Regions from separate parts of the Rhizobium sp. AN68 genome, predicted to be linked through region 2. Evidence: riboswitches for the same ligand, from Rfam matches in the RefSeq annotation. Region 2 holds a riboswitch; each other region holds the start of a gene.
What was found. Region 2 has a riboswitch for cobalamin ahead of RBH71_RS26160 (DUF1636 family protein). Riboswitches for the same ligand answer to the same signal wherever they lie in the genome.

Region 1 (7,861 bases), 2.7 Mb from region 2:
AGAACCGGCGCATGGCCGGTCAAGTTGGCGGTGAGCTGGGCATGCGCAAGCACCAATCCCACCAGCAGCGCCTTCTGTTCTCCGGTCGAGCAACGCTCTGCCTCCATGTTCTTTTCCGCATGGCGCACGAACAGATCGACACGGTGCGGTCCATCAAGCGTGCGGCCTGCCGCCGCGTCTCGATACCGGCCTTCGCGCAGCGTAAGCCTATACTCGTCTTCCAGATCGACAGCCGGCCGGTTGAGCGTGTCGTCCATGAAACCCGAGAGCGCCAGCGCTGCAGAGGGAAGGCAGCATTGCCGGAACGGCCTTCGATGAGGCTCTTCAAAAGACCCAACATTTCATAGCGCGCGAGCGCCATCGAAATGCCGAGTTCCGCCATCTGCTTCTCGATACCGTCCAGCCAGACCGGATCGAAACGGCCTTCCGAAAGCAGACGGTTGCGGCCGCGCATGGCCTTTTCGAAGTCGCTTGCCCGCCGCCCATGCGCGGGATCGAGCGAGAGCACCAACCGATCGAGAAAACGCCGGCGATCCGAGGATGAACCGGTAAAAAGCCCATCCATGGCAGGCGTCAGCCACAGCACCCGCAGATGATCCGTCAATTCATCGACAGACTTCACCGATGTCCCGTTCAGCCTCAGGCGGCGCGACACTACCTCGCCGTCACCCTCGATCCCGGTTCCGATGGCGACCTCGCCGTCCATGCCGTCGACATCCGCAAAAATCGAAAAACCGGCGGCCTCCGCCCCCACTCGCGTGACATCGGACAGGGTGGCGCGGCGCAGGCCCCTTCCGGGCGACAAAAACGAAACGGCCTCCAGGAGATTGGTCTTGCCGGAACCGTTGTCACCCGTCAGCACCACGTGGCGGTCATCCAGCGCGAGCGACGCCGCCGCATAGTTGCGGAAGTCCGTGAGTTTCAGCCGTAAAAGCGACACCTTATTCGTCATCTGTACGGCCTAAAACGAACATAGCTGGATAGCAAGGTGGGGAATGCGTCGTCCGCATTGAACATAATGCAACCACACCGCAATCCAGTCTCCAGTAGCAACTTTTTGAGCGGCCGGTTATTTATGCGTGGTCCCTCATTATCGGTAACCCCATCCATGCGCCTGATTTTTTCGCTCCTCCTCGCTCTCAGCCTTCTTTCATCCTGCGCGGGCAGGCCGGGGGCGGATGTGTTGCAGGCCATAAACACCAAGACCACCGATACGAAAATCGTGACAGCCTATGTGGCGAGCACGCGGGAGAAAAACAACGAGGCCAAAAAGGGCTTTAGCGCTGGGCGGGCGGCTGAGCTGAATTATGCGCGCTTCGACATTTCCATTCCTCCCAGCCATAAAAGCGGAAATATCGAATGGTCCAAAGGTAAGCCGAACCCGAGCAAGGATTTTGTCGTCACCAAAGCCGATATGCTGACGAAAACGCGTTTCAATTCCGATCTTGGCGACGTCACCCGCTCCGGCAAGCAGATTGCGCTTTTTGTGCATGGCTATAATTACAGCTATCAGGAAGCCTTGTTCCGTGCGGCACAAATGGCAGCCGATGCCAATATGGATGGTGTGCCGCTGGTCTTTTCCTGGCCGTCCCAGGCGAGCGTCACCGGTTACGTGGCCGACAAGGAATCAGCGACCTATTCGCGAGACGCGCTGGCCACGGTGCTGACCGACCTTACCAGGCAAACACCGAAAAAAAGCATTGTCGTGTTCGGTCACAGCATGGGCGGCTGGCTGGTCATGGAAGCGCTGCGACAATTGCGCTTCGAAGGCAGGAACGATGTGCTCTCCAAACTACAGGTAGTGCTGGCCGCGCCGGATATCGACGCCGATGTTTTCCGCAAGCAGATCGAGGTGGTGGGAAGGCTCAATCCGCCGCTCACCATTCTCGTCTCCAAGGACGACCGCGCCCTGAAGGCTTCCTCCATCCTGGGGGCCGACGTCACCCGCATAGGCGCGCTGGATGTGACCGATCCTCAAGTGCAGGAAGCCGCCCTGAAAGAGGGCGTTCAGTTCGTTGACATCTCCAAGCTCAAGGCATCGGATCCGCTCAACCACGACCGCTATGCGGCACTCGCGTCGCTGGTGCCACAACTGGAGGCGAGCCGGAACGGCAACGGCGAAAACGGCATAGGCCGCGCGGGTGCCTTTGTGTTCGATGCTATCGGGGCAACGGTATCCAGCCCCTTCCGGCTTGCGAGCCAGGTCGTGAACCCGCAATAACTTTTGCGGGTTCTTGGCGACAACCGGTTCAGAAATCCCAGCCTTCGTCTTCTGTGGCGACCGCCTTGCCGATGACATAAGAAGAGCCGGAGCCGGAGAAGAAGTCGTGGTTCTCGTCGGCATTGGGAGACAGCGCCGAGAGGATCGCAGGATTGACCCGGCAAGCCTCGGGCGGAAACAGCGCCTCGTAACCCAGATTCATCAAGGCCTTGTTGGCGTTGTAATGCAGGAACTGCTTGACGTCCTCCGTCAGGCCAACGCCGTCATAGAGGTCTTGGGTATATTTGGCCTCGTTGTCGTAAAGCTCGAGCAAAAGATCGAAGGCGAAATCCTTGATCTCCTGTTTTTCCGCTTCGCCCAGACGTTCGAGCGCGCGCTGGAACTTGTAGCCGATGTAATAGCCATGCACGGCCTCATCGCGAATGATGAGACGGATCAAATCGGCCGTGTTGGTAAGCTTGGCGCGACTTGACCAGAACATTGGCAGGTAGAAGCCGGAATAGAACAGGAAGCTCTCCAGAAACACGCTGGCGACCTTCATTTTCAACGGATTTCCGCTATCATATTCGCGCATGATGAGCGCGGATTTGCGTTGCAGGAATTCGTTCTCCTCCGACCAGCGATAGGCGTCATCGACGTCAGGCGTGGAGCAGAGCGTCGAGAAGATCGAGGAATAGGAGCGGGCGTGGACCGCCTCCATGAAGGAGATGTTGGAAAGCACCGCCTCCTCGTGCGGCGTCGCCGAATCCGCCATCAGGCGCACGGAACCGACGCCGTTCTGGATCGTGTCCAGCAATGTCAGCCCGGTGAAGACGCGGATCGTCAGGGTCTGCTCTTCCGGCTTCAGCGTTCCCCAGGACGGGATATCGTTGGAGAGCGGCACCTTTTCCGGTAGCCAGAAATTCGATGTCAGGCGATTCCAGACTTCGAGATCCTTGTCATCCTCGATGCGGTTCCAGTTGACCGCGCGAATACGGGACGCGGGTTTTACGGCAATATTCATTGTCTTGTCCCTCAATTCAGAGCGTGCAGGATACGCAGCCCTGAACCTGCGTGCCTTGCAGCGCCATCTGGCGCAAACGGATGTAGTAGATGGTCTTGATGCCTTTTTTCCAGGCGTAGATCTGCGCCCGGTTGATATCGCGCGTCGTTGCCGTATCGCGGAAGAACAGCGTCAGCGACAGACCCTGATCGACATGCTGGGTGGCCGCCGCATAGGTATCTATGATCTTTTCCGGACCGATTTCGTAGGCATCCTGATAATATTCGAGATTGTCGTTCGAAAGGTAGGAAGCCGGATAATAAACACGGCCGATCTTGCCTTCCTTGCGAATTTCAATCTTCGAGACGATGGGATGGATCGAGGAGGTCGAGTGGTTGATATAGGAGATCGAGCCTGTGGGCGGCACGGCCTGAAGGTTCTGGTTATAGAGGCCGGTCTCCATGACGGCCTGCTTCAACGCTTTCCAGTCCTCCTGTGTCGGAATGGAAATGCCAGCTTTCTCAAAAAGGTCGCGGACCTTTTCCGTCGCGGGCAGCCATTCCCGGTCGGTATATTTATCGAAGTAGTCGCCCGAGGCATATTTGGAGTTTTCAAAGCCCTTGAAGCTCTGGCCCCTGTCAGTGGCGAGGCGATTGCTGGCGCGGATGGCGTGATAGGTCACCGTGTAGAAATAGATATTGGTGAAATCGATGCCCTCTTCGGAGCCGTAGAAGATGCGCTCGCGCGCCAGATAGCCATGCAGGTTCATCTGACCAAGCCCGATGGCGTGGCTCGCATCATTGCCCTTTTCCACGGAAGGGACAGACGAGATGTGGCTCATGTCAGAAACGGCCGTCAGCGCCCGGATGGAGGTTTCGATCGTCTTGCCGAAATCAGCCGAATCCATTGCTGAAGCAATGTTGAGCGAGCCGAGATTGCAGGAAATATCCTTGCCCATATGGCTGTAAGAGAGATCGTCGTTGAACTCGCTCGCCTCGCTGACCTGTAGGATTTCCGAGCAAAGATTGCTCATGCTGATACGGCCGGCGATCGGATTGGCGCGGTTCACCGTATCCTCGAACATGATATAGGGATAACCGCTTTCGAACTGGATTTCTGCGATGACTTGGAAGAACTCGCGTGCCTTTATCTTCTTCTTGCGGATGCGGCTGTCGGCGACCATTTCCTGATATTTTTCGCTGACGGAAATCTCGGTAAACGGCACGCCATAGACCCGCTCAACATCATACGGCGAGAACAGGTACATATCCTCGTTGTTTCTCGCGAGTTCGAAGGTGATATCAGGGATCACCACGCCGAGCGAAAGGGTTTTGATGCGGATTTTTTCGTCGGCGTTTTCGCGCTTGGTATCGAGGAAACGCATGATGTCCGGGTGGTGGGCATGCAGATAGACCGCGCCAGCGCCCTGGCGCGCGCCAAGCTGGTTGGCGTAGGAGAACGAATCTTCCAGCAGCTTCATGACAGGAATGACGCCAGAGGACTGGTTTTCGATCTGTTTGATCGGCGCGCCGGCTTCGCGAATATTGGTCAGGGACAGTGCTACGCCACCGCCACGCTTGGAAAGCTGCAATGCTGAATTGATGGACCGGCCGATGCTTTCCATATTGTCTTCCACACGCAGCAGAAAACACGAAACCAGCTCACCGCGGCTTTTCTTGCCAGCGTTGAGAAAGGTCGGGGTTGCCGGCTGGAAGCGGCCGGAAATGATTTCATCCATCAGATCGCGGGCAAGCTGCTCGTCGCCACGCGCCAGAGCCAACGCCACCATGCAGACGCGGTCCTCATAACGCTCCAGGTAACGCTTTCCGTCGAAGGTCTTCAGCGTATAGGACGTATAATATTTGAAGGCGCCGAGAAATGTCGGAAAACGGAACTTTCTGGCATAGGCCTCGTCGTAGAGGTCACGGACGAAATTGAAGGAATACTGGTCCAGCACCTCCTGCTCGTAATATCCCTCGGTAACGAGATAATCGAGCTTTTCCCTGAGATTATGGAAAAACACCGTGTTCTGATTGACGTGCTGAAGGAAATATTGCCGTGCCGCAAGGCGGTCCTTGTCGAGCTGGATCTTCCCGTTTTCATCGTAGAGGTTCAGCATCGCGTTCAGCGCGTGATAGTCCAGTCCCGCGTCCAGGTGTTTCTGCGCAGCGGTTACTTGTTGTTTGGCATCCGTGTTGCGCACCGCGCTCGAGGTCAGCGTGTCCAAAATCGTTCCAATCCATGATTGACGTTGGCGACATCTTCCTCCGTGCCGAGAAGCTCGAAGCGGTAGAGAAACGGCACCGCGCATTTACGCGACACGATATCTCCGGCGGATGCGAAAGCTGCGCCAAAATTCGTATTTCCCGCCGCTATGACGCCGCGAATGAGATTTCGGTTTGAGGGCTCGTTCAAAAACCGGATAACCGGTTTCGGTACAGCTCCTTTCATGCCGCCACCCCCATAGGTGGGGGTGACGAGAACATAGGGCTCCGACACGTGAGGAACGTCTTCCTCGGCGCCGAGCGGCAGGCGAAGCAATCGTCGCCCCAGTTTCTGAAGGAAGCGATGAGTGTTCTCAGACCGGCTGGAATAATAGACGATCAGCCCCATCGCATCGCCTCCTCAGCTGATCGAGCCAATCATGTCCGGACGGAAACCCGCCCAATGGCGTTCGCCGGCAACGACCACGGGAACCTGCATGTAACCAAGGCCGCGAACGTGATCGAGGGCATCCGCATCTTCGGAGATATCGACGATCTCGTAGCTGACACCGATGCGGTCAAGCGCACGATAGGTGGCAGTGCACTGGACGCAGGCGGGCTTGCTGTAAACGGTGACGGTCATAGTTTCCTCTTTCGAAGCCGCTTTTACGCACGGCTCAACATTGCCCGCCTGCAATCACAAGCGGGTGGCGATGGTTCTGTCATTCTGGCGAGGCGCGCGGGTCAGGCCGCGTAAGATCGCTGTCTACGCCGACGAGCGTAGAAACTTATAAAAATGCACTGGCATGACTTCACCCCGAAGCTTGTTCTGGAGGCGGCAGAAAAGGGCGCACGCAATTCATTTGCGTCATACACCTTCCTTCCGGACACCCCGCCCGTGGACGTTTTCGCTCAAGGCAGGTCTCCTGACTTGCGGGTCAAAACATCCATTCCCACCTTCCCGGAGCACTTAGCGCCAGTGGCTCAAATCGGAACGATGCTCACCGCTTACAGTTGCGGGGGCAGTTTCGGCATTGCTTCACCATAATGGTGTTGCGCACCGAATTCCCGTCTTAGCTCCCGACGCTTGCGAATCGAAAGAACCTTGAACACCACATATAGTATATGAGGAATTTTTTTCGTCAATAATTAGACATGCGAAAGCCCCACCCTGTGGATCAAAAAGATTCAACACATGGTCAACAAAGGCTTAACGGTGAATGCTCGATGCCGCCTACGGACGGAAGCGGCGGGTTATTCCCAGATATCGATGCGAATATCGGCGGGGCGGGAGTTCTCAATCACCCGCTTTCCGTTGGGAAGATCATTTTCGAACAGTTTGGCGTGAATCTCGGTCGCATCGAGACCATAGCCCTGCCATCTATCCCGCAGGCGTTCCTCGAGCACCGCAACGGATGGGCCTACGAAGACGGTAAGATCGAAGCTGCCGGAAAGCTTCGTCCACGGCGCCTCGCTCAACAGCAGATAGTTGCCTTCGGCAAGGATGAAGCGTGTTTCTGGCGCGATGGCGCGAGCGGAGGCAATGGCTATTTCGCGGGAGCGGTCAAAAACCGGGACAAGAACTTCTTGCCCGCCCTGACGAACTGCGGAGACGATATCAAGAAAGCCGCGCACGTCGAAGGTCTCCGGTGCGCCTTTTCGCGGCAAGAGCCCCCGTTCTTCGAGAATACCGTTATCCATATGGAAGCCGTCCATGGGCAGGACAGCCGCAGCCTCGCCGCGCGCCACGAGGGCACCGCACAGGGCATCCGCCAGCGTGGATTTGCCGGCCCCAGGGGGACCGGCAATGGCAATGATAAAACGAGATTTATCCTCTGCCCGCCGAAGAACATCTTCGACGATCGTTTCAAGCTTCAACGTCATGCGGCCAGCGTTTCCTTTGGCGCTTCCTTGGCGCCCGTCATGAAGGCGACGGCGTCGGACATGGTATAGTCCTTCGGATTGATGACGCATAAACGCTTGCCCAGCCGATGAATATGAATCCGGTCAGCAACCTCGAAAACATGCGGCATGTTGTGCGAGATGAGAACGATCGGTAGCCCTCGCGCGCGCACATCCAGAATAAGCTCGAGAACGCGGCGGCTTTCCTTGACGCCGAGCGCCGCCGTCGGTTCGTCAAGGATGACGACCTTGGAGCCGAAGGCGGCTGCACGCGCCACCGCAACACCCTGGCGCTGGCCGCCGGAGAGGGTTTCCACCGCCTGATTGATGTTCTGGATCGTCATCAGGCCGAGTTCAGAGAGTTTCTCACGGGCAAACTTTTCCATCGCCGGACGGTCCAGTGCCCTGAACAGGCTTCCCTGAATACCGGGTTTGCGGATTTCACGGCCGAGAAACATATTGTCGGCTATGGACAATGCGGGAGACAGCGCAAGGTTCTGATAAACGGTTTCGATACCAGCCTTGCGCGCCTCGATCGGCGAGCGGAACTGT
Region 2 (7,861 bases):
TCGCTCTTGATCGAACGCCTGACTGGATATCCGGACTGGCTGTTCAAACGCATCGGTCATCCCGTCACCTGGATCGGTTCGCTTATCGCGCTGCTGGACAAAAAATGGAACCGGGAGAGTGCTTCATTTTCACAGCGCAAGGCGGCAGGCATCGTGGCGCTTTCCGTTTTTCTGGTGCTGACGGTGCTTGTTGCATGGTTAGTGCAATCTGTTCTGCTTTTATTGCCCCTTGGTCTGTTGCTTGTTGCGGTGCTTGGGGCGTCACTTCCGGCCCAAAAAAGTCTGGAACAGCATGTGGAGGCCGTCGCCATTGCGCTGGAACGCGAGGGGATTGACGGCGGGCGCAAAGCTGTCTCCATGATCGTCGGGCGCGATCCGCAGGCGCTGGATGAGGCGGCAATCTGCCGGGCGGCGATTGAAAGTCTGGCTGAAAATTTCTCTGACGGCATTGTCGCCCCTTCCCTCTGGCTTGGTATTCTGGGGCTGGCAGGCGGTGCGGGTTATAAGGCAATCAACACGGCCGACAGCATGATCGGTCATCGCTCGCCACGCCATGAGGCCTTTGGTTGGGCGTCGGCCCGGCTGGACGATCTGGTCAATTTGCCGGCATCGAGACTGAGCGGCGGTCTTTTCGTGGTCGCCGCGTTTTTCGTGAAGGGTGCATCACCGAAAGGGGCAATTGCCGCGATACGCCGCGATGCGCGGCATCACCGCTCTCCCAATGCCGGCTGGCCGGAGGCGGCACTGGCCGGGGCACTGGGCTTTGCGCTGGCCGGGCCGCGCTCCTATGGCGGGCAGATGATCGACGCTCGTTTCATGGGCGAAGGCGGAAGAGCGACACTGGTTGCTGGCGATATTCGCACAGCGCTCAGGCTGGCGAGGATCGCAGACTTCCTGCTGATCGCGCTGTTCGGATTGCTGGCAATCCTTATCGCGCTATAGAAAGCAGTCTGTCGAGATCGAGGTGGTTCTCCATATGGGCCGCCAGGCGATCAAGAACGGCATCCACCTGCGCATCATAGTTCAATTCAGTGCCCCACCCACCAAGCCGCTCAAGCCACGCCCCGCGTTGGCGGTCATCCGCAAACAGGCCGTGGATATAGGTGCCTAAGATGCGGCCATCGGGCGAAATTGCGCCATCGGCATGCCCGTCAATGGTCGAAAATGGCAGGTTGCACGCAGCACCCGTCGTCTCGCCAACATGCATTTCATAGCCGGATAATGGAATTCCGTCGAAACTCTGTCCCTGCACGGAAACGAGCCTCTTGTCGCCCGTCAAAACCGTCGTCACATCCAGCAGGCCCAACCCCTCGACCGTCATTGGTGGTCCTTCGATGCCGTCAGGGTCGGCAACGGTTTTTCCAAGCATCTGGTATCCGCCGCAGAGACCGAGAACATAACCGCCGCGGCGCACATGTGCCTTGATGTCGATGTCGAGGCCTGCATTTTTCAGCACGGTCAGATCAGCTATGGTGGATTTCGAACCGCAGAGCAGAACCAGCCGGCAATCGGCGGGAATGGTCTCGCCCGGCCGCACTCGGATCAGTTCCACATCCGGCTCCATGTCGAGCGGATCCAGATCGTCGAAATTGGAGATATGCGGCAGGATCGGCACGGCAATGCGGATTTTCGCGCCGGGCTTTTGTTGCGCCGGGCCGGTAAGCCCAAGGGCGTCCTCCGCCGGCAATTTCGCAGCATCGGAAAAATGCGGCAATAGCCCGATGGACGCCCAGCCGGTCTTTTCCGCGATCATCCGCATGCCGTCTGAAAACAGCGTAGGGTCACCGCGAAAGCGGTTCACGATGAAGCCCTCTATCATCGCGGCATCATCGCGTTCGAGAACGGTTTTTGTGCCCACGAGGCTGGCGATGACCCCGCCCCGGTCGATATCGCCGATCAGAATCACGGGAGCATCTGCGGCGCGGGCAAAACCCATATTGGCGATGTCGTTGGCGCGGAGGTTGATTTCGGAAGCACTTCCCGCCCCTTCCACCAGCACCAGATCGGCCTGTTGTTTCAGGTGCTCGAAGCTCTCCAGCACACGCGGCATCAGCCCGGCTTTCATGTGCTGATAATCGGCAGCCTTGGCATTGCCGACAATTTTACCCTGTACGACGACCTGTGCGCCGGTTTCGCTCTGCGGCTTTAAAAGCACCGGGTTCATGTGAACCGACAGCGGAACGCCTGCTGCCCGCGCCTGCAGCGCCTGCGCGCGACCGATCTCGCCGCCATCGGCAGTGACCGCCGCATTGTTCGACATGTTCTGCGGCTTGAACGGCATGACGGACAGGCCACGCCTGACGAAGGCGCGGGCAAGGCCAGCCACCATCAGCGATTTGCCGACATCCGAGCCGGTTCCCTGAAACATCAGCACACGTGCAGTCATGTCAGTATTCTATCCCGGCCTGCGCCTTTACGCCCGCCTTGAAGTGATGTTTGACGAGGGTCATTTCCGTCACCATGTCGGCAGCGTCGATCAACGGTTGTTTGGCGTTGCGGCCGGTAACGATGACATGCAGATCGGATCTACGGTTGGAAAGCGTTTCGACGACCTCTTCCAGCGGCAGGTAATCATAGCGGAGCGCAATGTTCAGTTCGTCGAGAACCAGCAATCCGATCGTCTCGTCGGCCATCAGTGCTTTCGCTTCCTCCCAGGCCTTTGTAGCTGCCGCGACATCGCGCTTCAGGTCCTGCGTGTCCCAGGTAAACCCCTCGCCCATAGTGCGCCATTCCACCCTGTCGCCGAACAAAGTCAGGGCCTGCTGTTCACCCGTCGACCATGCGCCCTTGATGAATTGCACGACGCCGACCCGCCGCCCTGTGCCGAGCATGCGCAGGGCAAGGCCGAAAGCGGCCGTGGATTTGCCTTTGCCAGGGCCGGTATTGATCATCAGCAGACCTTTTTCGATGGTCTTTTCCGCGACTTCGGCATCCTGAACCGTCTTGCGGTTGACCATTTTCTGCCGGTGGCGTTCGGCTTCGCTGTCGCTGATATCGCGTGTCATCGCGTTTTCCTTCTCGTCCAGCGGCGCGGGACCGTATGCCCCCGCCATTCGGAGCGGCGACTATACTCAATTTGCCGCACCCGGCAATCGACAAGCCGGCAGCATTGACCGTCACGCCCGTTCAGCCTAAGGGTAAGGCACTGACGGTCTTTTCCCGGCAACGGGAAAAGCTAAGAGGGAACACGGTTCCACCCCATAACGGGTCATTCCGTGGCTGCCCCCGCAACTGTAAGCGGTAAGCCCGCACTATGAAGCCACTGGACCATAAAATTGGCCCGGGAAGGTGGTGCAGGGTGTTTTAAAGCCGCAAGCCAGGAGACCTGCCGTTTCAGGAAAAAACGTCTCCCGGGCGGGGTGCTCCGGTCAGCCGGTCGAATTGATTTGCAGCCGCGCTTTTCAGTGCGCTGTTTTCGACATCCGCACCCCGATGAGTTTAAAGGCGCGGAAAGCGGAACGGTTTGGATATTACCACAACATCTTCTTGTGCGGACGGGACAATGGAAGCCAACACAGCTTCTGGCGTGGTCGTTTTTGTCTGCCGAAGCTGTCGCGACGACACCGATCCCAATGCGGAGCCGCGCCCCGGCACCATCCTTGCGGAAGCTGCCATCGCAAAAGCGCGTGACTCCGGCATCGATGTTCGCTCCGTCAATTGCCTTGCCAATTGCAAACGAGGCCTCAGTGCCGTGCTGCGCGGTGCCGATGGCTGGTCCTATGTATTCGGCGGGCTGACGCCCAACGACGCGGAAGACCTGCTCACGGGCGCGCAAATGCTGGCCGCCTCCGCAGATGGCCTGATGCCCTGGCGCGGCCGCCCCGACACATTGAAGCGCGGCATGGTGGCGCGCATTCCCCCATTCGATTTTACCGAGGAGAGATCATGAGCACCCTTCTGGACCGCGTTCCCTGCACCATCGTCACCGGCTTTCTGGGGGCTGGAAAAACCACGCTGCTGCGCGGTCTCCTCGAAAAGCTTGATGGCAAGCGGCTTGCCATCATCGTCAACGAATTCGGTGATATCGGCATCGATGGCGATATCCTCAAGGGATGCGGCATTGAGAGCTGCCCGGAGGAAAACATCGTTGAGCTGGCCAATGGCTGCATCTGCTGCACGGTGGCGGATGATTTCCAGCCGGCCATCGAACAGATTCTAAGCCGGCAGCCGAAGGTGGAGCATATCCTCATCGAGACCTCCGGCCTTGCCCTGCCCAAGCCGCTGGTGCAGGCATTTCAATGGCCGGCCATCAAGAGCCGCGTGACGGTTGACGCTGTGGTTGCCGTGGTGGATGGCGCTGCCCTTGCCGAGGGTCAGGTGGCGCATGACATGGAAGCCCTTGCCGCCCAGCGCGCAAATGACGAAGCCCTCGATCACGACGATCCGGTCGAAGAGGTTTTTGAGGACCAGATCGCCTGTGCCGATCTTATCGTGCTGACCAAGGCGGATCTGCTCGATAGCGCCGGTCTGGACAAGGCGAAGGCTCATATTCTCGAGCATTTGCCGCGGGCCGCAAAGATCGTCGTCGCCTCGAATGGCGTCATCGATCCGGCCGTGCTGATCGGCCTCGGTCTTGCGGTTGAAGAGGATATCGAAAACCGCCGCACCCATCACGATGGTGAACTCGACCACGAACATGACGATTTCGACAGCTTCGTCATCGACCTGCCGGCCGTGACCGATCCGGAAGCGCTGGCGGCTCGTATCGCCGAGACGGCGGCTGCGGAAAATGTTCTGCGCATCAAAGGTTTCGTCGAAGTATCCACCAAGCCGATGCGCCTGCAGGTGCAGGCTGTCGGTAGCCGCGTCAACCATTATTATGACCGTCCCTGGGCGGCCGGTGAAGAGCGCCGCAGCCGCCTCGTCGTCATAGGCGAAAAAGGCCTCAACCGCGAAAAGATCGAACAGATGCTGGCCGCCTGATAGAAATGCACATTCTCGCCACCACATCTTCGTCTCTGGACGACCTGATCGAGCCGGTTGATCTCAACCAGCCGCGATCGGATGTGGTGATGCTGTCTTTTTCGGCAAGCGATCTTGCCGGGCTGGAACAGGCATGGCGGCAGGCAGATGGCGCGCTTCCGTCCCTGTCTGCCGCCAACCTCTCCGAGCTTCGGCATCCGATGTCGGTCGATCTGTGGATTGAAAAGACGGCCGAACATGCCCGTGTCATCCTTATCCGGATTCTCGGCGGCGCGGAGCGCTGGCGCTATGGCGTTGATCAGCTCAGCACGATGGCGCGGCGGCGTGGCATAAAACTTATGCTCCTGCCGGGTGAATGCAGTGAGAGAGACGAAAAGCTCGAAGCAGCCTCGACCGTTGATCGCCAGACGTTGGCGTCCGTCCTCGCCTTCTTCCGCGAGGGTGGGCGGGAAAATATGGACCGGCTTGCCATTGGTCTTGCTGCCCTTGTAAGTGGTGGCGCATGGCCAGATATCGAGGCTCAACCGCTGCCGAAAGCCGGCTTTTACCGGCCGGGTAAAGGCGTCGTGGATCAGGCGGAAGCCTGCGCCGGTTTTCCCGCCGGTGCAGCTGTCCTTCCCATTCTCTTTTACCGCTCCATGCTTCTTGCGGCCGATGCGGCGCCCGTGGATGCGCTTTTTAACGCGCTCTCTCAGCGTGGTTTTGCGCCATTGCCGATTTTCGTCAGCGGCCTCAAGGATGGGGAGGCGATCCGCTTTCTCGAAACCGTACTGCCCGAACTCCAGCCCGCCGCCATCGTTGCCGCCACGGCTTTTGCCAGTCAGATGGACGACAGCGGTAAAACCCTGTTTGATCGCCTCGGCGTGCCGGTGTTTCAGGTGGTTATGGCGACGACGCGACGGGACGGCTGGGCGGAAAATGCGCGCGGTCTCAACCCTTCCGATCTTGCCATGCATGTGGTTCTGCCGGAACTCGATGGCCGGATTCTTGCTGGCGCAATCTCGTTCAAGCAGGTGCGGACTGATGGCGGTATCAGCCTCATCAATGTACCGGAGGCTGATCGCGTCGAACAGGTGGCAAACCGAATCGCTGCCTTTCTGCAATTAAAACAGTCCACGCCACAGGAACGGCGGATCGTCATTCTGATGCCGGATTATCCCGGTGCTGCGCCGGGGCGCACGGGTTATGCCGTTGGTCTCGATGTGCCGCAAAGCGTGCTTGAAATGCTGCGCGATCTGGCCGCGGCAGGATATGTGGTTTCGGATATTCCCGAAACGGCGCGGGCTTTGCTGGATTGTGTCGAGCAGCAGGAAGCGGCTGTCGGACTTTCAGACTATCGTGATTTTCTTTTGGGTTTGCCTGAAGAGGTTGCCGCCTCCGTGGATAGCACGTGGGGTTCGGCCGAACAGGACGACGCACTAGCCGACGGCGCATTCCGTTTTCGCGTCGCCCGTTTCGGTCAGATATTCGTGGCCCTGGCACCGGATCGTGGGCGAAATGAGGATCGGCGGGTGGATTACCATGACCCTGCCCTGCCGCCACGTCATGCGTTGGTCGCTTTCGGCGCCTGGATGCAGCGTGTCGCAGGGGCGCATGCCATTGTGCATGTCGGTGCGCATGGCACGCTGGAATGGCTGCCCGGCAAGACAGTTGCGCTTTCCCGCGATTGTTTTCCTGAAATCGTCACCGGGTCTTTGCCGGTGGTCTATCCGTTCATCGTTTCCAATCCGGGCGAAGCGGCGGTTGCCAAACGGCGGATCGCTGCCGTCACGATCGGCCATGTTCCGCCTGTGCTGGTAGATGCCGGGCTTTCGCCGGAACAATCGGCTCTGGAACAGCTCGTCGACGAATATGCGCAGGCGGATGGGCTCGACCGTCGCCGCCGCGACCGGCTGGCGAAACTGATCGTAGAGAAGGCGCTGGAAACCGGTCTTGCGGCGGATGCCGGTGTCGGTGCAAAGGACGATGCCGATGCGGCGCTGTCGCGCATCGACGCCTTCCTCTGCGATCTCAAGGACTTCGCCATCAAGGATGGCCAGCATGTTTTTGGCCGCAGCCCCGAAGGCGAGACCGATCTTCTGAGGCTTGAAAGTGCTGCGGCGGAAAAAACAGCGCTGCTTACCGCGCTCGATGGCCGCCATATTGTCCCCGGTCCTTCCGGCGCACCCGCGCGCGGGCGTCTCGATGTCCTGCCGACGGGCCGCAATCTTTATGCTGCCGATCCGCGCACCATGCCGACGCCGACGGCTTTCGAGCTGGGCCGCATGGCGGGCGAAGAAGTGCTTCGGCACCATCTGCAATCCCATGGCGACTGGCCGAAACATCTGGTTTTTGATCTCTGGGGCAGCGCCAGCCTGCGCAATGGCGGCGAGGATGTGGCGCAGGCGCTGCATCTGATGGGAGCGAGACCGATCCATGACCCGGGGACGGGCCGCGTCACAGGCATCGAGGTTCTGCCGCCGGCCAGTATCGGGCGGCCGCGTGTCGACGTCACATTCCGGATTTCCGGCCTGTTCCGCGACATGTTTCCGGCGTTGATCGCTCTTCTAGACGCCGCCGCCAAGGCTGTCGCGCGGCGGGATGAAGCGCCGGGTGACAATCCGCTGGCGGAAGAAGCGGCGGCACTCGGGCATATACCGGCACGCATCTTCGGCTCCGCACCCGGCACCTATGGTGCGGGCACTGAGGAGAAACTCGCCAGCGGAAAATGGGAAGAACGTGAGGAACTAGGGCAAGCCTATCTGGATGCGGCAAGCCATGCCTTTGGCGGTGCGGATGGGCTTGAGATTTTCGAGGATGCCGGTTTTGTCGAGCTGGTACGCCGTGCCGATCTTCTCGTTCACACCGGTGACGATCCGGGCCGGGATCTTCTCGACGGCTCGTCAGATGTCGCTTTCATCGGTGGTTTTTCCGCCGCAAAAGCACTCCTTGGCGGCGT
Region 3 (7,861 bases), 1.2 Mb from region 2:
ATGGTCTCCACCATCGCAGCGCTGGAACCCACCTTCGGCGGCATCAACCTTGAAGACATCAAGGCGCCCGAATGTTTCGAGGTGGAGCGCCAGCTGCGCGAGAAGATGAACATCCCGGTCTTCCACGACGATCAGCACGGCACGGCGATCATCGTCGCCGCCGCCGTCACCAACGCGCTGGAACTGGCCGGAAAATCGCTTTCGAGCGTCAAGATCGTTGCGTCAGGCGCCGGTGCGGCAGCCCTCGCCTGCCTCAACCTGCTTGTCGCCATGGGCGCAAAGAAAGAAAACATCTGGGTCCACGATATCGAGGGCCTCGTTTATGACGGCCGCAACTCGCTGATGGACGAGTGGAAGGAAGTTTACGCGCAAAAGACCGACAAGCGGGTTCTGGCCGACTCGATCGACGGCGCGGATGTCTTCCTCGGTCTTTCGGCGGCAGGCGTGCTGAAGCCGGAACTTCTGGAGCGTATGGCGGAAAATCCGCTGATCCTGGCGCTTGCCAACCCCAATCCGGAAATCATGCCGGAAGTGGCCCGTGCTGCCCGCCCGGATGCGATGATCTGCACCGGCCGTTCGGATTTCCCGAACCAGGTCAACAACGTGCTCTGCTTCCCCTATATCTTCCGCGGCGCGCTGGATTGCGGCGCAACCACGATCAACGAGGAAATGAAGATGGCCGCCGTGCAGGCCATTGCCGAGCTTGCCCGCGAGGAAGTCTCGGAAGTCGCCGCCAAGGCCTATAGCGGCGAAACGCCGATCTTCGGCCCGAACTACCTCATTCCCTCGCCTTTCGATCCGCGCCTCATCCTGCGCATCGCGCCGGCCGTTGCCCGTGCTGCCGCCGCAAGCGGTGTCGCCGCCCGGCCGATCAGCGATTTCGAAGCCTATCTCGACCAGCTGAACCGCTTCGTCTGGCGTTCCGGCTTCATCATGAAACCGGTCTTCAACGCCGCCAAGGTTGCCGAAAAGAAGCGCATCATCTTTGCTGAAGGCGAAGACGAGCGCGTGCTGCGCGCCGCCCAGGTGCTTCTGGAAGAAGGCACCGGCATCCCGATCCTCATCGGCCGCCCACAGATCATCGAAACGCGCCTGAAGCGCTTCGGCCTGCGTATCCGCCCGAATACCGATTTTGCGGTGGTCAATCCCGAAGACGATCCGCGTTACCGCGACTACGTCGATGATTATTTCGCCCTCGTCGGCCGCGCTGGCATCAACCCGGAGGCGGCCCGCACCATCGTGCGCACCAACTCCACGGTCATCGGCGCGCTGTCGGTGAAGCGTGGTGAGGCGGATGCGCTGATCTGCGGTCTGGAAGGCCGTTACGACCGGCACCTGCGCGACGTGAACCAGATCATCGGCAAGCAGGAAAGCGTTCGCTCTTTCGCAGGCCTCAGCCTGCTCATCACCCAGCAGGGCGCGCTGTTCCTCACCGACACCTTCGTCAACAACGATCCGACCTCCGAAGAAGTGGCTGAAATGGCCATTCTCGCGGCAAAGGAAATCCGCCGCTTCGGATCACGCCGAAGATCGCGCTCGCCAGCCACTCCAATTTCGGGTCGCGCGATTCTGAAAGCGCCCGCAAGATGCGCCGCGCCCTGAAGATCGTGCAGGCAGCAGCACCCGAACTGGAAGTGGACGGCGAAATGCAGGGCGGCTCGGCACTTTCGGAAGCGCTGCGCAAGCGCGCCATGCCCAACAGCGTGCTGACCGGCGAAGCGAACCTGCTGGTCTTCCCGAACCTCGATGCCGCAAACATCACGCTCGGCGTCACCCGCACGCTGACGGAGGGCCTGCATGTCGGCCCCATCCTGCTTGGCACGGCACTTCCCGCCCATATCCTGTCGCCCAGCGTCACCTCGCGCGGCGTTGTCAACATGGCGGCCTTTGCCGTCGTGCAGGCATCGCACCCTTCGGTCTGATGAAGGCGCATTAACGCAGTTTTGAACATGCTGTTGCCGCATTGCGGCAACAGCTTATGTTATCTTCCTGAAACACGGATTTCCCGAAGCATAACACCCTCGCCACCGGCCGGGGACATCGAACGGATCGCACCATTGACCCGGCGCCGCAGCATTATCGGCCTCCTGCTTCCCCTTGTTTTCATCGCCCCGGCCGCTGCTTTCGCGGATCAGGTCTGCGATACGCTTTATGCGCAGCTGCGCGAACCGCCGCGTGTCATCGGCAACACCGCCGAGGTACGGCGTTACGCCAATGCGCTCACCCGCCAGAACATCGAGATCCGCAGGATCAGGAACGATCTGCGCCGTTACGGCTGTTCATCCGCAAGCGTCACCGTTTATGGCAGCCCGAATGCCGAACTCTGCGCGGAGATCAGCGACGCGATGGCGGATGCGCAGAGCGAACGCGATGCCATCATCCGTGACCGCGACGATGCCATGGCGGCCCAGGGCAGCGATGATGGCGACATCAGACGCCAGCGCATTCTCGCCGCCCTTGACGCCAATGGCTGCAGCGCCATTCCGGAAACGGAAGCGCGCCAGCCGACGGCACCCGATGTGACACGTTACCCCGACGCCTTCGGCGAACAGAGCAATCCGCCGGGACAGGCAGGGCTTTCGCCCTACCCCAATGCCGCTGCGGAAGGCGGGCTCAGGACGCTGTGCGTGCGCACCTGCGACGGCTCGTTCTTCCCCATCGCTTCCAATGCCTCGCCGCTCGATTTCCGTGCGCAGGCCGAACAATGCCAGAAAATGTGTCCGGGTACGCAGACGGAGCTTTATTTCCACTCCATGACGGAGCAGGAAACGGCTGACATGGTCTCGGCTGAAACAGGAAAGCCCTATAAGGACCTGCCGACCGCCTTTGCTTATCGAAATGCCTCAACCAAAGCCCCAGGCTGCGCCTGCAACATGGCCGCCTATCACGAGGAGATGAAGCAGCAGGAGGCTGCGCGGCCGGAAGCTGAGAAACCCTATTCCAGCATCACGACCATTCCATCACCGCAAGGTGACACCCCCAAAAAACCCACCGAACTGCAGCAGGCCGCAAAGCCGCCGGAACAACCGGTTCCGGAACGCGACTATGACCCGAACAACAGCAGGGTCCGCGTCATCGGCCCTAAATTCCTGCCCGACCAGACAGGCCGGATCGACCTGAAGAACCCGGCGCTGAAGGGTATACAGCCGCAGCAATAGCTCCCATCAAGCACACGGTATGGAGTTGGCAACGCTCTATCTCACTCACAAGACGGTCGCGTGTTCTCTTTACCGCCCGCCCCAGCGATTGCGAAATACCAAATCCTCCAGCGGCACGCGCTGGCGCCAACCCTTCACCGCCAGTTCCGGCTCGGTATAAAGTGTATCGACGCGGCCGAGGCATAGCCAGGCGACGATCTCGATGTGGTCGGGGATCTCCAGAATGGTGCGAATGTCGCTATCGTGGAAAATGCTGACCCAGCCGACGCCGATGCCTTCGGCGCGCGCTGCAAGCCAGAGGTTCTGGATGGCGCAGACGGTGGAATAGACATCGGTGCGCGGATTGTGGGTACGGCCCAGCACCACCTTGCCGCCACGCGTCGGATCGCAGGTGACGCAGATGCTGAGCGGCGCCTTGCGGATGCCCTCAAGCTTGAGGCTGCGGTAAAGCGCCTGCTGCTCCCCCTCGAACATCGCCGCCGCCTCGCCATTGGCGCGGCTGAAGGCAACCCAAGCTGCCTGCCTGACCGCACCGTCAGTGACGAGCGTGAAATTCCACGGCTGCATGAAACCGACTGAGGGCGCGGAATGCGCCGCCTTCAGCAAGCGCTCGACCACATCTTCCGGCAATGGATCCGGAAGGAACTGGTCGCGCACATCACGGCGGGTTTCGATGGCACGGTAGATCGCCTCTCGCTCCCCCTCGGAAAACGGGTAGGCGGGCGAAAGCGCGTGATCGAATGCATCGGCGTCGAGCGAACTGGTCGCGAGTGGATCGGTCGGCATCGTCTATCCCCAACAATGCTGGCGCGCCGCCACGAAAACCGGCTCCGGTTTTCGCCTGCACGACGCGCTGCTGCAACAACCTGCCGCCGTCCACGCGGTCTGGTCTATTCTGTCAGGCCGGTCTTCTGACTCGGCTTCATCCGCCCACTTTCGCCTTCCCGAATGGATTCAGTGGCATCAAGAAAAAGGGCATCCGCCTCACAGCGCTGGGCACGTTCCGGTCTTGCACCGGATTCCCGATTCTCCCGCCGTAAAGGGCAGGCACCTGACGAAGAAGCTTATGAGCAACAAAGATTGCAAATACAAGTATCTTGCGCAGCGATGCGGCAATGTGACCGTGGCCACCTCACCTGCGTATTGCGGCCTTCAGCCGCCGCGCGGACGCGCGCCGGCTGAAGCACTCCCTACCGCATCACCCAACGGGAAAATACCGCACATAAGCGAACTCATCCCCGCCCGGTGACCAGTTGGGCGAATTCATCGTTCCCTGCCCGCCGAAAAGGTCAAACAGCGTTTCGGCGTTGCCACCATCCATATCCATCAGCCGCACGCGCACGTTGAGGTCGCGCGGATGGTCGAAGACATCGGCGTCGTAGGAGACGAAGACGACTTTGTCACCGCTGGGAGACGGATGCGGGAACCAGTCGCCATAGACGCTGTCGGTGATACGCTCGACGGCCGAGCCATCCACCCGCACGCGCCAGATCTGCATCTGGCCGGTGCGGCTGGAGTTGAAATAGATCCATTCTCCATCCGGCGAATAATCCGGCCCGTCATTGCGGCCCTCACCATGGGTAAGGCGTGTCTCAACGCCGCTGTCTATGTCCATGGAATAAATATCGAAAACCTGATCGCGAATACCGCAATAGGCGAAACCTTTCCCGTCCGGCGACCAGCCGTGCCAGTAGGACGGAAGGTTCTTAGTCATCAGAAGCGGCGTTCCGCCCGTCGAAGGCAGCAGATAGATGGCACTCTTGCCGAACTCCACCTTGTCGGAAATGGCATAAAGCGAACCGTCAGGCGAAATGCCGTGGTCATTGTTGCAGATTGTCGCAAAGCCGGTATCGACCTTTTCCGGCGAAGGGTCGCCGGCAAGTGACAGGCGATAAAGCAGACCGTCGCAGTTCAGAAGCAGGTATTTCCCGTCCGGCGACCAGTTCGGAGCCTCGAACAGCTCCGGCGTCTGCCACACCACCCGCATCTGCCGATTGCGGATGTTGAAGATTTCGATGGAACTGCGCATGCTGCCTCCCGGGCCTGTCGATCGTCTGGCGTGGAGCGTTGAATGGCACAAACATTCCGTTTGCATCCGCCACCGCCGTGATTATGATCCTATTGCCGCAGGCACCGCCCTGCAAATTCAAATAGGAAAAAACAGCAGCGTTCCGGCACCGCCCGCACCCCTGCCCGTTTCTCCCAGATCCGAGGTTCCGCGATGAACACCATCGCCGATCACGGCATCCGCTTCGGTCGGATCGCCGCAATGCTTCCTGTCAAGAATATCGAGAAGGCCCATGACTTTTATGTCCGTGTGCTGGGCTTCGAAAAGACCTTCGAAAACGGCAACCCTGTCGGTTTCATGATCCTGAAACAAGGTAATGCCGAGTTGCACCTGACATTGCAGTCGACGCACAAACCGGCCCCCTTCAATGTGGCGCATATGCTGGTCAGCGACGCCGACGCGCTGCACGCGCTTTGCAAAAGCCACGGGCTTCGCATCATCAAAAGTCTGCAGGACAAGGATTATGGCCTGCGGGCCTTCGTTTTCGAAGACCCGGATGGTAACCGCATCGATGTGGGGCAGGTTATTTAACGAGATAGGGAGACGGCGCGGCGTGTCCGCGCCGTTGGAGGAAAAGGATGCTTCTTCGCCATCGATATATGGCGAAGTCGCAGCATCCGCACTCCGTCACCCCGAACTAGATTCGGGGTCCAGCAAGCTCCCCCATGCCCTCCTTCGACTACCTGTCCCTGAACCGGTTGGTAATCGGATAACGGCGATCGCGGCCGAAGTTCTTCTTGGTGATCTTCACCCCGGGCGCGGATTGGCGGCGTTTGTATTCGGCGAGATAGAGCAGATGCTCGATCCGGTGCACCGTCGCGATATCATGGCCACGCGCGAGGATTTCCTCGACCGACATTTCCTTTTCCACCAGGCACTCCAGAATATCGTCCAGCACCGGATAGGGCGGTAGCGAATCCTGGTCTGTCTGGTTGGGTCGCAATTCGGCGGATGGCGCCTTGGAGATGATATTGGCGGGGATCACTTCGCCGGATGGCCCGAGCGCGCCCGGCGGCACATGGGAATTGCGCCAGCTGGAGATGGCGTAGACCTGCATCTTGTAGAGGTCCTTGATGGGATTGAAACCGCCATTCATGTCGCCATAAAGCGTCGCATACCCCACCGACATTTCCGACTTGTTGCCTGTTGTCACCACCATCGAGCCGAACTTGTTGGAAACGGCCATGAGAATGGTGCCGCGTGTACGGCTCTGCAGGTTTTCTTCGGTAATGCCTTCTTCCGTGCCTTCGAACATTTCCGAAAGCGCCGAAAGGAACCCATCCACCGGTTCGGCAATGGGCACGATATCGTAACGGCAGCCGAGCGCCCTGGCGCAATCGGCTGCGTCCTTCAGCGAATCCTCGGAGGTGTAACGATAGGGCAGCATGATGCAGCGCACCCGCTCTTCGCCCAGCGCATCAACAGCAAGCGCAGCGCAGATCGCCAGATCGATACCGCCGGAAAGGCCGAGAACCACGCTCTTGAAGCCGTTCTTGTTGACGTAATCGCGAAAGCCCAGCATGCAGGCGCGGTAATCCGCCTCCTCGCCTTCAGGGATTTTCGAGAAAGGACCGCTCTCACAGCGCCAGCCTTCTGCGGTGCGTTTCCAATCGGTAACGGCAAGGGTCGCCTCGAACTGGCTCATCTGGAAGGCAAGGGTCTTGTCGGCATTGAAACCGAAGCTCGCGCCGTCGAAAACCAGCTCGTCCTGCCCGCCAAGCTGATTGGCGAAGACCAGCGGCAAGCCGCTTTCGATTACCTGCTTCAGCGCCACCTGATGGCGCACATCCAGCTTGCCGCGATAATAGGGCGAACCATTCGGCACCAGCAGGATTTCCGCCCCGCTTTCGGCAAGCGTTTCGCACACACCCATATCGTTCCAGATTTCCTCGCAGATCGGAATGCCGATCCTGACACCGCGGAAATTATAGGGACCGGAGATCGAACCTTCGGCGAAAACACGTTTTTCATCGAACTCGCCGTAATTCGGCAGGTCAATCTTGTCACGCAGCGCGATGATCCTGCCGCCATCCAGAAGCGCAACCGAATTGTGCCGGCCCGTTTCACCCTGACGCGGAAAACCGATGACGACGCCCGGCCCGCCATCGGCGGTTTCCGCCGCCAGTTCTTCCACGGCCTTCAGGCACGCTTTCAGAAAAGCCGGCTTCAATACCAGGTCTTCCGGCGGATAGCCGGATATGAACAGCTCGGTCAGAAGCAGGAGATCGGCACCCTGCGTCGCCGCATCGGCCCGTGCTTCACGCGCCATGGCGAGATTGCCCGCCACGTCGCCAACAGTCGGATTGAACTGCCCGACGGCAATTCGAAGATGGTTTTTGATGTCGTGTCTGTCGCTCATGGCTTTTCAATACCGCGCCCGTGCCCGCTCCGCAACGCGGCAATTGCATGCCGCACCACCTTGATAGGATGAAGCCGCAACCGGCATTCACGCTAAGGTTATCACCGCACCGGCCACACTCCGCAAAGTTCATGTCGCGTTCATCGCGCTTATGTGACAGTTACATGACAGTTTTGCGACGCCCCGATTCACCTCCCCGAATTGCGCGGTGTCGCCTCGTAATACCGGAGTATGAGTTTGAGAAATTCGGCGCCAAAAACAACGGCTTCCGAAAAG
Region 4 (7,861 bases), 1.9 Mb from region 2:
CAATTGCCGCAACCTTTCGCCTTCCATCTTGAAAAAGCTGCCGGTTGTCTTGCAGGTCAGAACGCGGTCGGAGCGGAAATTGCGGATCGCTTGCCTGAGTTCGCACCAGGCGACGATATTGGTCGTCTCCGAATAATAGATCGTGGCGATGGGCCGGATCTGTCGCCGGGTCTCGGTGCCGGTTTCATCGCCATAGGTTATGTCCAACCGCTCCTCGTCGCGCACCGCCCGCCTGACCATGGCAAGATCGACGCCGGCGGGTGAGGGCGCGATGCTGCCCCAGGCGTGCAGGGCATTGGCCGACAGGGTTTTCGACAGGGGTTCGGGCAGGGATGCCGCAATCTTGTCGCTGACCTTTTTGGCCGCCTGCCGCAATTCGATATCGCCCGTGCGCGCGACCATGGCGAGCGCAAGCACGATCGCCTCCGTCTCCTCGATGGAAAACATCAGCGGCGGCAGGTTGAAGCCGGGACGCAGGATGTAACCGACGCCGCGTTCGCCTTCGATCGGCACGCGCATGGTCTGAAGGGCCGAAATATCGCGATAGACCGAGCGCACCGTGACTTCCAGTGCCTCGGCAATGGTCTGCGCGGTGATCGGCCTGCGCGCCACCCGCAGGATCTGGATGATCTCGAACAGTCTCGATGCCTTGCGCATTGCCGTTTTTCCCGGTGGTTTCCCAACGCAACTGACACAACGCTGTCAGTTGGCTTTTCCTATAAGCAGCAAAACACATTGAGAAACATGAGTTTTCCCGAATGTGTCGAAAATTGTTTTGGGAGATACTGACATGAGTTACGCCGAAAATCTCTGGCTTTTCTTTCTGGTCCTGTTCGGCATCATCATCCTGCCGGGAATGGATATGCTGTTCGTGCTGGCAAGTGCGTTGACGGGTGGCAAAAGAACCGGGCTTTCCGCCGCAAGTGGCATGAGCGCCGGCGGCATGGTGCATTCACTTTACGGTGCATTGGGCGTCGGCATGCTTGCCGCCTGGATGCCGTCGCTGTTCCTGCCGCTGCTGGTCGCCGGCGCCGCTTACATGGTCTGGATCGGCGTCGGCCTGATGCGCAGCGCCATCACCGTCAATGGCGATGAGGCGCAGGCGAGCGCCTCTGTCAGAAAGGCGTTCTGGCGGGCCGTTCTCACCTGCCTTTCCAATCCGAAAGCCTATCTCTTCATGATGGCGATCTATCCGCAATTCCTCAAACCCGACTATGGTCCAATCTGGATGCAGGGTCTGGTAATGGGCGCGATGGTGGCCATCACGCAGTTCACGGTCTATGGCGCTCTGGCGCTGACGGCGGATAAAAGCCGGGCATGGCTCGTTTCCTCGCCTGCCGCGACGATTTTCATCGGCCGCGCCGCCGGTTTCATGCTGATTGCCGCAGCCCTGGTTACGCTTTGGGAAGCACTCTCCTAGACTTCTGTTTTCTTGGGGAAATTCACTGCAATGTGACTTCTTTTCGCCATGCGGAAAGGGCATCCTCGCGCCGTTATCGCGCGTTCGGCATCTGCCGGAATCAAGGAGAGAGTGTATGAAACTGAAAACCATCGCGGCGGCCATGCTTTTCGGCTGTCTTTGCGCCGGAGCGGTCTACGCTGCCGGCGAAGTCGAAAAACGTGAAGGCATGATGAAGCAGATCGGCGGCTCCATGGGGGCGCTTGCTGCCATCTCCAAGGGCCAGAAGCCTTATGACGCCGAAGCCGTAAAGGCTGCCGTGACGACCATCAGCACCAACGCCAAGGCTTTCCCCGACCAGTTTCCCCCGGGCAGCGAGACCGGCAGTTCTGCGGCACCCGCGATCTGGGAAAATTTCGATGACTTCAAGTCCAAGGCCGCCAAGCTCGGTGCCGATGCGGACAAGGTCCTCGCCAGCCTTCCCGCCGATCAGGCAGGCGTCACCGCCGCCATGCAGACCCTCGGTGCCGATTGTGGTGCGTGCCACCAGACCTACCGTCTGAAGAAGTGATCCTATTAAGAACGCCGCTTCCCGGCGGCGTTTTTTTCAGCGGGAATGATGCCTGATCTCATCAGGTGATAATGGGGAGAGGGGTCATGGCCTCCATTTGGACGAAGCTCGCGGGCGGGATCGCGGTGGCGGCCATTGCCGGTTTCGGCATTTTCGCCTGGGTCACCGCGCCTGTGCGTCAGGCACCCAGCCACTGGGTGAGCCTTGGCGAGCCGGACCTTGCCAATGGCGAAACGCTGTTCTGGGCGGGCGGCTGCGCAAGTTGCCATGCGGCACCAGATGCCAAGGGCGATGCGCTTTTGACGCTTTCGGGCGGGCAAGCGTTGAAAAGCCCCTTCGGCACCTTCCATGTGCCCAATATTTCCTCCGATCCGCAGCATGGCATTGGCGGCTGGACGCTTTCGGAATTCGGCGATGCGATGACGCGCGGCGTCGGCAAGAACGGCGAACATCTCTATCCGTCCTTCCCTTACGCCTCCTATGCCCGCATGACGCAGAAGGACATCAACGACCTCTTCGGTTATTTGCGGGTTCTGCCCGCCAGCCAGAATGACGCGCCGGATCATGAACTGCCGTTCCCCTTCAACATGCGCATGGCATTGGGCGGCTGGAAATTCCTCTATTTCGATACATCCGCGCCACCCCGCGTCGAGCTTGCCGATGCCAATGCCGAATTGCTGCGCGGCCAATATCTGGTGGAAGGCCCGGGCCATTGCGGCGAATGTCACACGCCGCGCAATGCGCTTGGCGGTTTTCTCGATGGCAAATGGCTGGCCGGTGGTCCAAATCCCGAAGGCGAGGGCCGCATTCCCGATATTACCCCCGGCTCGCAGAGTGTCGGAAGCTGGGAGGCGGCCGATATTGCCAACTATCTGGAAACCGGCTTCACCCCGGAATTCGACAGCGTCGGCGGCTCCATGGTCAAGGTGCAGCAGAACATGGCGCATCTGACGGCCGAAGACCGCAATGCGATCGCCGCCTATCTGAAGGCCATCCCGGCACGGTAGCCCTTTGCCGTCATGCCGGACTTGATCCGGCATCCAGCCGCGGCGCGCAATTCTCACGCCGGCCTGCCATTGACTCCCACCCACACCCATCGGATAACGATCCTGTGATGGTTCCTTCCGGGCGTTCCGGAAGGTGAAAAGGGAACACGATAGGGAGACATCCTCATTCGTGGCTGCCCCCGCAACTGTGAGCGGAGAGCCTGAAACGAAATGCCACTGGTAAGCATCTCGCCGGATATGGGCGAGGGCAATGCCGGGAAGGTGTTTCAGGTTTTGACCCGTAAGCCAGGAGACCTGCCATCACGGAAATGTCCATGCCGGCGGGGTGTCCGGAAGAGCGGAATTTCAGGGTGGTGGTGCTTGAACGTGCCGCCCTGTGTCAGTCTCGTATCCCCGTGGTGAAGTGTATCGCATGCGGCTGCACGGCGTTTGCCGTTCCGCCGCGTCTAAAGGCGCGGGGTCGCGCCGTAAGAGGGGTCACCATGTCCATCAACCAGAATACGGCAAATGCCGCCGTTTCAGCAAAAACGGGCAGCTTCGCGCAATCGCTGACGGCGATCGTGCTTGGCCTGTTCGTCGTCGGTTTTGTCGGCTTTTCGCATGTGGAAGCCGTTCACAACGCCGCGCATGACACACGTCATGCCAATGCTTTCCCTTGCCATTGAGGGGGGGAAGCATGTCGTTCTTTCGCAATATCGTTTTTACCGCCGTCCTCGTCGGCATCGTTGGCGGCTTCGCCGTTTCGGCCATGCAGGCTTTCGGCACCACGCCGCTGATCCTGAAGGCGGAAGCCTATGAAAATGCCGGTGGCGAAGCGCCCCACAGCCACGATGCTCCGGCCACGACCGGCGCTGCCGTTCCCGCGCACGAACATAACGAGGAAGCCTGGTCTCCGGCCGACGGCTTCGAGCGCACCGCCTATACGGTCGCCGCCAACGTGCTGACTGCCATCGGTTATGCGCTGGTGCTGACCGGCCTCATCTCGCTGCGCGGCACCGATGCCGGCTGGCGCGAAGGCCTTTTGTGGGGTGTGGCCGGTTTTGCCGCCGTCATGCTTGCGCCGATGATCGGCCTGCCGCCGGAACTGCCGGGCAGCCCGGCGGCCGCGCTTGAGGCGCGTCAAATCTGGTGGCTTTCGACGGTTGCGGCGACCGCAGGCGGCATTGCGCTGATCGCATTCCGCCGCGAACCCTGGGCAATCGTGCTCGCAATGGTGTTGATCGTTGCTCCACATGTGGTGGGCGCGCCCCTGCCGCCGGAAGGTGAACATGCGCTGGCACCGCTGCCGCTGGAACGACAGTTCATCGTCGCCGCCACCGTGACCAGCTTTGTCTTCTGGGCCTTGCTCGGAACATTGAGCGCGTTTTTCCTGAAGCGCTTCCAGCAGGCTTGAAACCATGCAGGGCGCAGCCGAATGGAGTGAGGAACTCGATGCGCTGCGTTTTGCCGTTCCCGGTCACGGCGCTTTCTGCGCCGTGCATCGCCTTGCTTTCAAGGCAGTCCTTGGCGTCAGCCCGGAACGGGAAGCGGCGCTCGCCTATTTTCATGAGAATGAGGCTGCCTTTACGGCCGCAGCCCTTGCCAAGATAAAACGCTCGGCTTTGCCGGCCGGTCGCAGTCTGCATCTCAACAGCCGCGATATCCGCCGTGCGATTGCGGGGGAGGGCGGGGATGTCGCGCTCCGTGTCTGCCGGGTGCTTGATCAGGGGTGATTTGTGATGGTCTCGCGGCTTAACTTCCCCACCACCTCATTCCTGTGACAAGCACAGGAATGAGGTGGGAGGATCCGCAAAACTCTCGACACCAAGGTGAGCCTCACCGGTGCTCCGCCGCGAAAACCTGAAGTTCCGCCTCGGCTTCCGGACCAAAGAGGCCGAGGTGTTTCAGAATTTCCACCGCGAAACTGACGGGTGCACTGCCGGCTGCGGTTACGATGCCGCCATCGCTGACCGCCTTCGGCTGGTCGCGATAGAGCGCTTCGCCGCGATAGGACGGATAGGTCTTGTGAGAGGCGAGCGAATTTCCGGTATGGGCGACGTCATCAAGGGCGCCCGTGCCTGCAAGCGCGCTGGCAGCCGCGCAGATGCCGGCAACCAGTCGGCCCTTCTCGCGAAACCGCTGTACCAGCCCGCCAAGATCGACAGCCGTTCCCTTTTCCCAGCTGAGGCCGCCGGGAATGACGAGCGCATCGATGTTAGCAGGATCAAGCGCGTCATAGGATGTGTCGGGCGTAACGTTGAGCCCGCCCATTGAAACCACGGGCCGGCCGTCCGGGGTTGCGTAAACGATCTCGACGCCGAGATAGCCGCGCGCGGCGGCGGCAAGCAGCGCCGGTTCCCAGTCCGCAAAATCCTGCGCAAGCGCAATGGCAATCCGTGTCATGGCCGTCTCCAAAGGTTGCAATCAGGCGATAGACTGCATGTAGCGCATGCCGGTGACCGGGCGCGGCGCGAAATCCATGCTTTCGTAGAAACGATGCGCGGCGACATTGCCGGTCGTGGCGCTGACGGAAAGATAGTCGCAACCGAGGCGCTTGGCGATATCGCGGGCGCGGGAAACCAGGTGCTGGCCGGTGCCATGGCCGCGGTGACCGTCACGCACGAAAAGATGGTGCAGCTCAAGCCCGCGGCGGCCTTCCTGCGCCCTGTAGAGCGGCAGCATCAGGGCGTAACCGATCAATGCGCCGTCGGCTTCCGCCACCAGCCCATGCACCCAGGGAAGCGGGCCGAACAGGTCGCGTTCCAGTTTCGCCGGCGTAATCGCCGCCGCATCGCCATGAAAGGTGGCAAGCAGGGTGATCATCTCATTGAGCTCAGGCAAATCGGTCTTGCGTGCGCCACGAATGATGACGACGGGCGGTCTTTCCAGTGTAAGGGAACTATCTTCGGTCATTTTTCTGGTCCTTCGGTTTTATCGGTGCCGTCAGGACGCTTGAAAAACAACAAAGCCGCCTGACGGCGGCTTGTTGACAAAATGATCTGTCGAGCCGCCCTTTACAGGTAGGCCCAAAAGTACGAGCAGGAGATGGGTGCGCGTTCGTTGATCATGTCCATGCAATGCGCTCGAATCTGAAATCTGTCAAGCCTGCTGTTTAGCCTCAATGCTCCCCTTCGCACATGCCATGGTCGGAAAGTGCGCGGATGACATAACAATCCTCGATCGAATGACCATGGCAATGGGAGACGATACGTTCCAGCTCATGCTCGAGCTTTTTGAGGCTGGTGATTTTTTCGCGCACATGGGCGAGGTGTTCGGCGGCAATGCGATCCGCACCCTCGCACGGCATTTGCCGGTGCTGGCTGAGCGCGATCAATTCTCTGATGGCGTCTATATTGAGCCCGATATCGCGGGCATGGCGGATGAAAGCCAGCCTTTCGAGATCGGATTTTTCGTAACGGCGCTGGTTGCCTTCCGAGCGGTCTGCCTCGCGGATGAGGCCCATCTGCTCATAATAGCGGATCGTCGGAACCTTCACGCCGGTACGTTTGGACAATTCACCGATGGACAGCATTGCCTTCTCCATATCCTCAAGAGCAGCCGGGACAAGAACGAACCGGATGCTCTAGTCTCTAGAGATATAGCTTTTCAGCCTGCCGTTCAATGGGTGTCAGGCGGCGGCATCCACGCCGAGTGCCTGCGCCAGGGCTTTGAGAACTTCTGTCTCGATGCTGGAGGCGGCGTCAGGCTGCGCTGATGCGGCGATATCTACCGCCGGTTCGGTTCTGGCCTGTGCGCCGCTGTCCAGGTTCCAAAGTGCTGCGGCAAGTCCGGCGGAAACGCTGGCGGCGGCAGGTGCGGCGGAAACGGCAACGCTCTCGGCGCTGGAAATCGCGCGGTGTGCCGCCCGTGTCAGTTCCAGCAGGGCCTCGGTGGTTGCATTTGTTTCCCTAGTCTTTGTCGGCTCAAGGGTCCGGACCGGAGTTGCGTAATAGCTGCTGGTTGTTGCTGCGATAGTCGTCATGACTGAGTCCCCTAAGTTTCATGGGGTATTTTTAGGGGTCGAAACATTCGCGAAGATTGCGTCGCGCAGGGCTTGAACCAAAAAACATCGCAATATAGTATACCCCCCTATAGTATATGAGGTACTCATGTCCCATACGATCCGCAACAAGGAGAAGCTTCTCGTTCGCATCCGTCGCCTCAAGGGGCAGATGGAGGCGGTGGAGCGTGCCCTGGACGATTCCAAGCCCTGCGGCGAGGTGCTGCAATTGCTGGCCTCGGTGCGCGGTGCGCTTTCCGGCCTGACGGGGGAGGTGATGCAGGAACATCTGCATGAGCACGTCGTGCACGCCGAAAATGAAGACGAGCGGGCGCGTGCGGCGGAAGAGCTGGCCCAGGTGCTGAAGACCTACATCCGCTAACCTCTCTCCCAAAAGTGTCCGCGGCTTTGGGAAAAGACATGCGTGAAACAGAATATTCCAGGATCGAACAGGATTAGCGACATGACGACGACATCCGAATTTTCCGCAGCGTCCGGCCACGACCATGTTTTCCTAGGCCGGAACCATGAGCGCAATGAAAAGCGCGTGTGGATGGTGATTGCGCTGACCACAGTCATGATGGTGGCGGAGATCGTCGCCGGCCACTGGTTCGGTTCCATGGCGCTGACGGCGGATGGCTGGCACATGTCCACCCATGCGGGCGCAATGCTCATCTCGGCGCTGGCCTATCTCTATGCCCGGCGTGAGGCGCGCAATCCGCGCTTCACCTTCGGCACCGGCAAGTTCGGTGATCTCGCCGGTTTTGCCAGCGCCATCGTTCTGGCGGTGGTGGCGCTGCTCATCGCCGTCGAAAGTGCGATGCGGCTTTTCAATCCTGTTCAGATCGACTTCAATCAGGCGATCCTCGTCGCCGTCATCGGTCTTGCCGTCAATCTCGTCAGCG

Region 1: another riboswitch for cobalamin. It lies ahead of nrdH (glutaredoxin-like protein NrdH); the one in region 2 lies ahead of RBH71_RS26160 (DUF1636 family protein).
Region 3: another riboswitch for cobalamin. It lies ahead of bluB (5,6-dimethylbenzimidazole synthase); the one in region 2 lies ahead of RBH71_RS26160 (DUF1636 family protein).
Region 4: another riboswitch for cobalamin. It lies ahead of RBH71_RS16785 (CbtB domain-containing protein); the one in region 2 lies ahead of RBH71_RS26160 (DUF1636 family protein).

What each region holds. Positions count from the first base shown of each region.
Region 1 covers NZ_JARWMI010000003.1:12,666-20,526, reverse strand. The annotation lists partial or broken gene recF (DNA replication/repair protein RecF) at 1-952, opposite strand, end outside; gene RBH71_RS13090 (alpha/beta hydrolase) at 1,109-2,221, shown strand; gene nrdF (class 1b ribonucleoside-diphosphate reductase subunit beta) at 2,250-3,224, opposite strand; gene nrdE (class 1b ribonucleoside-diphosphate reductase subunit alpha) at 3,241-5,430, opposite strand; gene nrdI (class Ib ribonucleoside-diphosphate reductase assembly flavoprotein NrdI) at 5,418-5,816, opposite strand; gene nrdH (glutaredoxin-like protein NrdH) at 5,829-6,050, opposite strand; cobalamin riboswitch at 6,306-6,530, opposite strand; gene RBH71_RS13065 (nucleoside triphosphate hydrolase) at 6,662-7,291, opposite strand; gene RBH71_RS13060 (ATP-binding cassette domain-containing protein) at 7,288-7,861, opposite strand, start outside.
Region 2 covers NZ_JARWMI010000003.1:2,717,455-2,725,315, reverse strand. The annotation lists gene cbiB (adenosylcobinamide-phosphate synthase CbiB) at 1-942, shown strand, start outside; gene RBH71_RS26170 (cobyric acid synthase) at 929-2,386, opposite strand; gene cobO (cob(I)yrinic acid a,c-diamide adenosyltransferase) at 2,388-3,005, opposite strand; cobalamin riboswitch at 3,133-3,348, shown strand; gene RBH71_RS26160 (DUF1636 family protein) at 3,503-3,889, shown strand; gene cobW (cobalamin biosynthesis protein CobW) at 3,886-4,923, shown strand; gene cobN (cobaltochelatase subunit CobN) at 4,929-7,861, shown strand, end outside.
Region 3 covers NZ_JARWMI010000003.1:1,506,640-1,514,500, forward strand. The annotation lists partial or broken gene RBH71_RS20420 (NADP-dependent malic enzyme) at 1-1,922, shown strand, start outside; gene RBH71_RS20425 (DUF2865 domain-containing protein) at 2,058-3,158, shown strand; gene bluB (5,6-dimethylbenzimidazole synthase) at 3,228-3,944, opposite strand; cobalamin riboswitch at 4,042-4,228, opposite strand; gene RBH71_RS20435 (TolB family protein) at 4,357-5,187, opposite strand; gene RBH71_RS20440 (VOC family protein) at 5,380-5,757, shown strand; gene RBH71_RS20445 (NAD+ synthase) at 5,906-7,585, opposite strand; gene RBH71_RS20450 (LTA synthase family protein) at 7,817-7,861, shown strand, end outside.
Region 4 covers NZ_JARWMI010000003.1:771,611-779,471, forward strand. The annotation lists gene RBH71_RS16765 (helix-turn-helix transcriptional regulator) at 1-657, opposite strand, end outside; gene RBH71_RS16770 (LysE family translocator) at 791-1,420, shown strand; gene RBH71_RS16775 (c-type cytochrome) at 1,536-1,970, shown strand; gene RBH71_RS16780 (c-type cytochrome) at 2,057-2,977, shown strand; cobalamin riboswitch at 3,069-3,294, shown strand; gene RBH71_RS16785 (CbtB domain-containing protein) at 3,460-3,642, shown strand; gene RBH71_RS16790 (CbtA family protein) at 3,654-4,370, shown strand; gene RBH71_RS16795 (hypothetical protein) at 4,375-4,689, shown strand; gene RBH71_RS16800 (type 1 glutamine amidotransferase family protein) at 4,793-5,359, opposite strand; gene RBH71_RS16805 (GNAT family N-acetyltransferase) at 5,381-5,869, opposite strand; gene RBH71_RS16810 (MerR family transcriptional regulator) at 6,075-6,488, opposite strand; gene RBH71_RS16815 (hypothetical protein) at 6,585-6,938, opposite strand; gene dmeR (Ni(II)/Co(II)-sensing transcriptional repressor DmeR) at 7,066-7,338, shown strand; gene dmeF (CDF family Co(II)/Ni(II) efflux transporter DmeF) at 7,420-7,861, shown strand, end outside.